One region of the Streptomyces sp. NPDC093111 genome, then DNA from elsewhere that is predicted to be linked to it. Evidence: riboswitches for the same ligand, from Rfam matches in the RefSeq annotation. Region 1 holds a riboswitch; the other holds the start of a gene.
The links. Region 1 has a riboswitch for thiamine pyrophosphate ahead of thiC (phosphomethylpyrimidine synthase ThiC). Riboswitches for the same ligand answer to the same signal wherever they lie in the genome.
Positions count from the first base shown of each region.

Region 2: linked by a shared signal. The riboswitch ahead of AB0Q96_RS34115 (thiamine ABC transporter substrate-binding protein) and the one ahead of thiC (phosphomethylpyrimidine synthase ThiC) in region 1 are both predicted to bind thiamine pyrophosphate.

Region 1 covers NZ_JBFBNW010000025.1:26,556-29,979, forward strand. Annotated here, with positions in the region: gene AB0Q96_RS33455 (YibE/F family protein) at 1-1,200, opposite strand, end outside; TPP riboswitch at 1,272-1,419, shown strand; gene thiC (phosphomethylpyrimidine synthase ThiC) at 1,414-3,198, shown strand; gene AB0Q96_RS33465 (hypothetical protein) at 3,319-3,424, shown strand, end outside.
Region 2 covers NZ_JBFBNW010000026.1:59,617-63,040, reverse strand. Annotated here, with positions in the region: gene AB0Q96_RS34125 (MFS transporter) at 1-98, shown strand, start outside; gene rlmN (23S rRNA (adenine(2503)-C(2))-methyltransferase RlmN) at 198-1,304, shown strand; TPP riboswitch at 1,334-1,444, shown strand; gene AB0Q96_RS34115 (thiamine ABC transporter substrate-binding protein) at 1,528-2,619, shown strand; gene AB0Q96_RS34110 (iron ABC transporter permease) at 2,661-3,424, shown strand, end outside.

The DNA.
Region 1 (3,424 bases):
GAGCAGCAGCAGCGGCAGGGCGGCGCCGGCGTACGCGAGGACCAGGGTGTTCACGACCGACGCGATGTGGTCGCGGCCGATCCTGATGCCGGCCCGGTAGAGCGCCCGCGGACCCATTCGGGGGTCGGCGTGGTGCAGCTCCCAGACCGCCGAGGTCTGGGTGACCGTCACGTCGTCGAGCACGCCGAGCGAACCGATGATGACGCTCGCCAGCAGCAGGCCCGACAGGTCGATGTTCGGGTACAGGCCGTGGATGAGGCCGGTGTTGTCGTCGGTGTTGCCGGTCAGCGAGGCCCAGCCGATGAAGAGCGAGCCGAAGAGGCCGATCAGCAGCAGCGAGACCAGCGTGCCGAGCACCGCCACCGAGGTCCGGGCGGACAGGCCGTGGCACATGTAGAGCGCGATGAGCATGATCGCGCTCGCTCCGACGATGGCGACCACCAGGGGATTGGAGCCCTGGAGGATCGCCGGCAGGATGAAGAAGGTCAGCACCAGGAAGCTCACGGCGAGCGCGATCAGCGCCATCACGCCGCGCATCCTGCCGACGGCCACCACCACCACCGCGAAGATGCCGGCGAGCACCGCCAGCGGCAGCTTCCGGTTCACGTCCGTGACGGAGTACTGGAGTTCGCGCGGTGCGTCGGGGGCGTACGCGACGACCACGCCCTGACCCTCGTGCAACTGCCGCGGGGCGTCCGGCTGCACGATCTCGGTGAAGGTCCGGCCCTGGTGCGGGCCCGAGGTGACCTCGATCGTCGCCTTCTCGCACTGCCGGGTGTCACTCCCCTGCTGCGTCGAGGCGTCGCCGGTCGGCGGGGGCTGCGCGACGTTCACGTCCGTGCAGGCGACCTGGTCGACGGCGACGACCCGGCCCTGCTCGGTCTGCCGGTCGAAGCCCACGCCGGTGCGCTCGTGCGCCGGGGCGCCGCCCGGCCACAGCACCGCGAGGCCGATCAGGACCGCGGCGCCGAAGGGGATCAGGACCGCGGCGATGACCTTGCGCAGATGACGCGAGACGGGTTCCGCCGGGCCGTGGCTGTGCGCGTGCGCGTGGCCGTGGCCTCCGCCGCCGTGGCCTCCGCCGTGCCCGCCGCCGTGGCCTCCGCCCCCTCCGTCCCCTCCATCGTCGTGGCCGTGTCCGCCATGGCCGTCGTGGCCACCGGAACCGTGCGGATCGGGGGTCTGCTGCGTGGAAGTCACCGAGCGATCATCGCAAGAACGCGGGGGACCCACTGTTCAGCACGCCAGGGAGGGCGCTAGCGTGGTGGCACCTTTGCACACGCGGGAGCTCGGAGCACCGGGCTGAGAGGGCGCTGATCACCGTACGGGCGTACTGGACGTACGTACGGGAGGAGGCTGCGCCGACCGCCGAACCTGTTACCGGGTAATGCCGGCGTAGGGAGATTCGGTCTCATGACCATTCAGGATGCACGCACGCCTGCCTCCGACCAGAACGGCCCGCAGGAGCGCACGCCGGGCTGGCACAAGGGATACGTCGAGGGCTCCCGCCCCGACCTCCGGGTGCCCGTCCGTCAGGTGCACCTCACCAACGGCAAGGACGTGACGCTGTACGACACGTCCGGCCCGTACACCGACCCCACCGTCGAGACCGACGTCCGGCGCGGCCTGGCGCCGCTGCGCGAGAACTGGATCATCGCGCGCGGGGACACCGAGGAGTACGCGGGCCGCCCGGTCCGCCCCGAGGACGACGGCATCAAGCACACCTCGCCGCGCGGCGGCGGGCTCAAGAACCTCGACGCCGTCTTCCCCGGCCGGCCGCGGCTGCCCCGCCGGGGCCGGGACGGCCAGCCGGTGACGCAGCTCGCGTACGCCCGCCGGGGCGAGATCACCCCGGAGATGGAGTACGTCGCGATCCGCGAGAACGTCTCCCCGGAGGTCGTGCGCGAGGAGATCGCCGCGGGCCGCGCGGTGCTCCCGGCGAACGTCAACCACCCGGAGATCGAGCCGATGATCATCGGCAAGCGGTTCCTGGTGAAGGTCAACGCCAACATCGGCAACTCCGCGGTCACCTCCTCCATCGAGGAGGAGGTGGAGAAGATGACCTGGGCGACGAAGTGGGGCGCCGACACGGTCATGGACCTCTCCACCGGCCGCAACATCCACACCACCCGCGAGTGGGTGCTGCGCAACTCCCCCGTGCCGATCGGCACCGTGCCGCTCTACCAGGCGCTGGAGAAGGTCGACGGCAGGGCCGAGGACCTGACCTGGGAGATCTACAAGGACACGGTCATCGAGCAGGCCGAGCAGGGCGTCGACTACATGACGGTGCACGCCGGCGTGCTGCTGCCGTACGTGCCGCTGACCGCCCGCCGCAAGACGGGCATCGTCTCGCGCGGCGGCTCGATCATGGCCGCCTGGTGCCTCGCGCACCACAAGGAGAACTTCCTCTACACGAACTTCGAGGAGCTCTGCGAGATCCTCGCGGCGTACGACGTCACGTACTCGCTCGGCGACGGCCTGCGGCCCGGCTCGATCGCGGACGCCAACGACGCCGCGCAGTTCGCCGAGCTGAAGACCCTCGGTGAGCTCAACACGATCGCCAAGCGCCACCACGTGCAGACCATGATCGAGGGCCCGGGCCACGTCCCGATGCACAAGATCAAGGAGAACATCGACCTCCAGCAGGAGATCTGCGAGGAGGCGCCGTTCTACACGCTCGGCCCGCTCACCACTGATGTGGCGCCCGCCTACGACCACATCACCTCGGGCATCGGCGCGGCGATGATCGCCTGGTGGGGCACGGCGATGCTCTGCTACGTGACGCCGAAGGAGCACCTGGGCCTGCCCAACAAGGACGACGTGAAGACCGGCGTCATCACCTACAAGATCGCGGCCCACGCGGCGGACCTCGCCAAGGGGCACCCGGGCGCGCAGGAGTGGGACGACGCCCTGTCGGACGCGCGCTTCGAGTTCCGCTGGGAGGACCAGTTCAACCTGGCCCTCGACCCGGACACCGCGCGCGAGTTCCACGACGAGACGCTGCCGGCGGAGCCCGCGAAGACGGCGCACTTCTGCTCCATGTGCGGGCCGAAGTTCTGCTCGATGAAGATCTCCCAGGACATCCGGCGCGAGCACGGCGGCGACCTGAAGGCGGACGAGATCGAGGCGGGCATGGCCGAGAAGTCGGCGGAGTTCGCCGCGGCCGGCAACCGCGTGTACCTGCCGCTGGCGGAGTAACCGCGCCGACGCACGGCAGGGACCGGCCCGCGACCCATGGGGGGAGCCGCGGGCCGGTCCCCATGGCAGAAGCGGCGCCCTTCACCTCATCCTGGGAGAGCGGAGCACTAGTGTTCGCTCGTGACCATGCTCAACGCGCTTTCGTTCGGCTTTTTTCCGTTCGTCTCCTTCGAGCCCGCCTATGGCGATCGCGAGCTCCGTGCCGCCGCCGATGCGTTGGTGAAGC
Region 2 (3,424 bases), on a different contig from region 1:
TCCGCGCCGCCCTCGCGATCCTCGCCGCGGCCTCCGCCGTCGCCCTCTTCTTCACCTCGGGCATCCCCCGGACCCAGCCGGGCGCACCCGCGCCGTGAGGGAGGGGTGACGCCCGGGACGCCCGGGGTCCGGCGGGCAACGGCCCGGAACGGCCGGGAACGGGCGCACCGGTCCGCGTCTGCGACACTGGTAGGACCATGCCCAAGCCCGGAGAACTCACTTTCGTCGCCCCGCGCGGAGCCAAGCAGCCCCCGCGGCACCTCGCCGACCTCACGCCCGCCGAGCGCAAGGAGGCGGTCGCCGCGATCGGCGAGAAGCCGTTTCGCGCCAAGCAGCTGTCCACGCACTACTTCGCGCGCTACGCGCACGACCCGGCGGAGTGGACCGACATCCCCGCCGCGTCGCGCGAGAAGCTGGCGGGGGAGCTGCTGCCCGATCTGATGTCGGTGGTGCGGCACATCTCGTGCGACGACGACACCACCCGTAAGACGCTGTGGCGGCTGCACGACGGCACGCTCGTCGAGTCGGTGCTCATGCGCTACCCGGACCGGGTGACCATGTGCATCTCCTCGCAGGCCGGCTGCGGGATGAACTGCCCGTTCTGCGCCACCGGCCAGGCGGGGCTCGACCGCAACCTGTCCACGGCCGAGATCGTGCACCAGATCGTCGACGGCATGCGCGCCCTGCGCGACGGCGAGGTCCCAGGCGGGCCGGCCCGGCTGTCCAACATCGTCTTCATGGGCATGGGCGAGCCGCTCGCCAACTACAAGCGGGTCGTCGGTGCCGTCCGCCGGCTCACCGACCCCGAGCCGGACGGCCTCGGCCTGTCCCAGCGCGGCATCACCGTCTCCACCGTCGGGCTCGTCCCGGCGATGCTGCGGTTCGCCGACGAGGGCTTCAAGTGCCGCCTCGCGGTCTCGCTGCACGCCCCCGACGACGAGCTGCGCGACACCCTGGTGCCCGTGAACACCCGGTGGAAGGTCCGCGAGGTCCTCGACGCCGCCTGGGAGTACGCGGAGAAGTCCGGGCGCCGCGTCTCCATCGAGTACGCCCTGATCCGGGACATCAACGACCAGGCCTGGCGCGGCGACCTCCTCGGCAAGCTGCTCAAGGGCAAGCGGGTGCACGTCAACCTGATCCCGCTGAACCCGACGCCCGGCTCGAAGTGGACCGCCTCCCGTCCCGAGGACGAGAAGGCGTTCGTCGAGGCCATCGCCCGCCACGGCGTGCCCGTCACCGTCCGCGACACCCGCGGTCAGGAGATCGACGGTGCCTGTGGACAGCTGGCCGCCGCCGAACGCTGACCTTGTACTCTGAGCTCGAACACATCTTCATATTCCGACAGGGGAGCGCCACAGCGCTGAGAGTGCGGTGACCGTCAGACCGCAGACCCTCTGAACCTCGCCCAGGTCATTCTGGGTAGGAAGTTCGGTCGTAACTCGAGCTGTTGCGCCCTGCCCGCGTCCGGTTTCCCCGGGCGCGGGCGGGGCCGCGTCTCTTCCTGGACACCCCCAGGAGGACCACCACGTGAACACCACGAAGGCCGCCGCCGTCGCGCTCGCCGCGGCGCTCGGCGTCACCACCCTCGCCGCCTGCGGCGGCGGGGACGGCGGCAAGGACAAGGCCACCGGCACGCCCGCGCCGAAGACCGTCACCCTCGTCAGCCACGACTCCTTCAACGCCTCCAAGGAGGTGCTGGCGGAGTTCACCCGGCAGACCGGTTTCACGGTCAAGGTCCTCAAGAGCGGCGACGCCGGCGAGGCCGTCAACAAGGAGATCCTGACCAAGGGCTCCCCCCAGGGCGACGTCTTCTTCGGCGTCGACAACACCCTGCTCTCCCGCGCCCTCGACAACGGCATCTTCACGTCGTACGAGGCGAAGGGCCTGAACCGGATCCCCGCCGCGCTCCAGCTCGACAAGGAGCACCGGGTCACCCCGATCGACTCCGGCGACATCTGCGTCAACTACGACAAGCAGTACTTCGCCGACAAGAAGCTGGCGCCGCCGCAGTCCTTCGACGACCTGGCCAAGCCTGCGTACAAGGACCTCCTCGTCGTCGAGAACCCCGAGCGCTCCTCCCCGGGCCTCGGCTTCCTCCTCGGCACCGCCGCGAAGTACGGCGACGGCGGCTGGCAGGACTACTGGAAGAAGCTCAAGGCCAACGGCGTGAAGACCGTCGACAGCTGGGAGCTCGCCTACAACCAGGAGTTCTCCGGCTCCGCCGGCGGCAAGAAGGCCAAGGGCGACCGTCCGCTCGTCGTCTCCTACGCCTCCAGCCCGCCGGTCGAGGTGCTCTACTCCGAGCCCCAGCCGAAGGTGGCGCCCACCGGTGTCTCCACCGGCACCTGCTTCCGGCAGACCGAGTTCGCGGGCCTGCTGAACGGGGCGAAGAACCCCGAGGGCGGCAAGGCGCTGATCGACTTCCTGATCTCCAAGAAGTTCCAGGACGACATGCCGCTCCAGATGTTCGTCAACCCCGTCACCGACGACGCAACCCTCCCCGAGCTGTTCACCAAGCACGGCGTGGTCGTCGACAAGCCGGAGACCATGGCGCCCGACAAGATCGCCGCCAACCGTGACCAGTGGATCCAGCAGTGGACCTCGCTCGTCGTGAAGTAGCCCGCCCGGGCCGTACGGGGAACGCGGCGCGGCTGGCCCTCATGGTGCTGCCCGTCGCGTTCTTCGCGGTCTTCTTCGCCTGGCCCGTCGTCTCGATCGTCGAGCGCGGGCTCAGGCCGGACGGGCACTGGGAGCTCGGCCGCTTCGCCCAGACGCTGAGCAGCCCGGAGATCCTCGACGTCCTGTGGTTCACGCTGTGGCAGGCGCTCGCCTCCACCGCGCTCACCCTGCTCGTCGCCCTGCCCGGCGCGTACGTCTTCGCCCGTTTCGACTTCCCCGGCAAGGGGCTGCTGCGGGCCGTCGTCACCGTGCCCTTCGTGCTGCCCACCGTCATGGTCGGCACCGCGTTCCTCGCCCTGCTGGGCCGCCGCGGACTGCTCGACGAGCTGTGGGGCGTCCGCCTCGACACCACCGTCTGGGCCATCCTCATCGCCCACGTCTTCTTCAACTACGCCGTCGTCGTCCGTACCGTCGGCGGTCTCTGGTCCCAGCTCGACCCCCGCCAGGAAGAGGCCGCCCGGGTGCTCGGCGCCTCCCGCTGGCGGGCCTGGCGCACGGTGACCCTGCCGGCCCTCGGGCCGTCCGTCGCCGCCGCCGCGCTCATGGTGTTCCTGTTCACCGCGAGCTCCTTCGGCATCGTGCAGATCCTCGGCGGCCCCGCGTACTCCACCCTGGAGACCGAGATCTACCGGCAGACCGCCGACCGGCTCCAGCTGTCCACGGCCGCGGTCCTCACCCTGGTGCAGTTCGTCGCCGTCGGCGCGGTCCTCGCCGTGCACGCCCGGATGGTGCGCCGCCGCGAGAC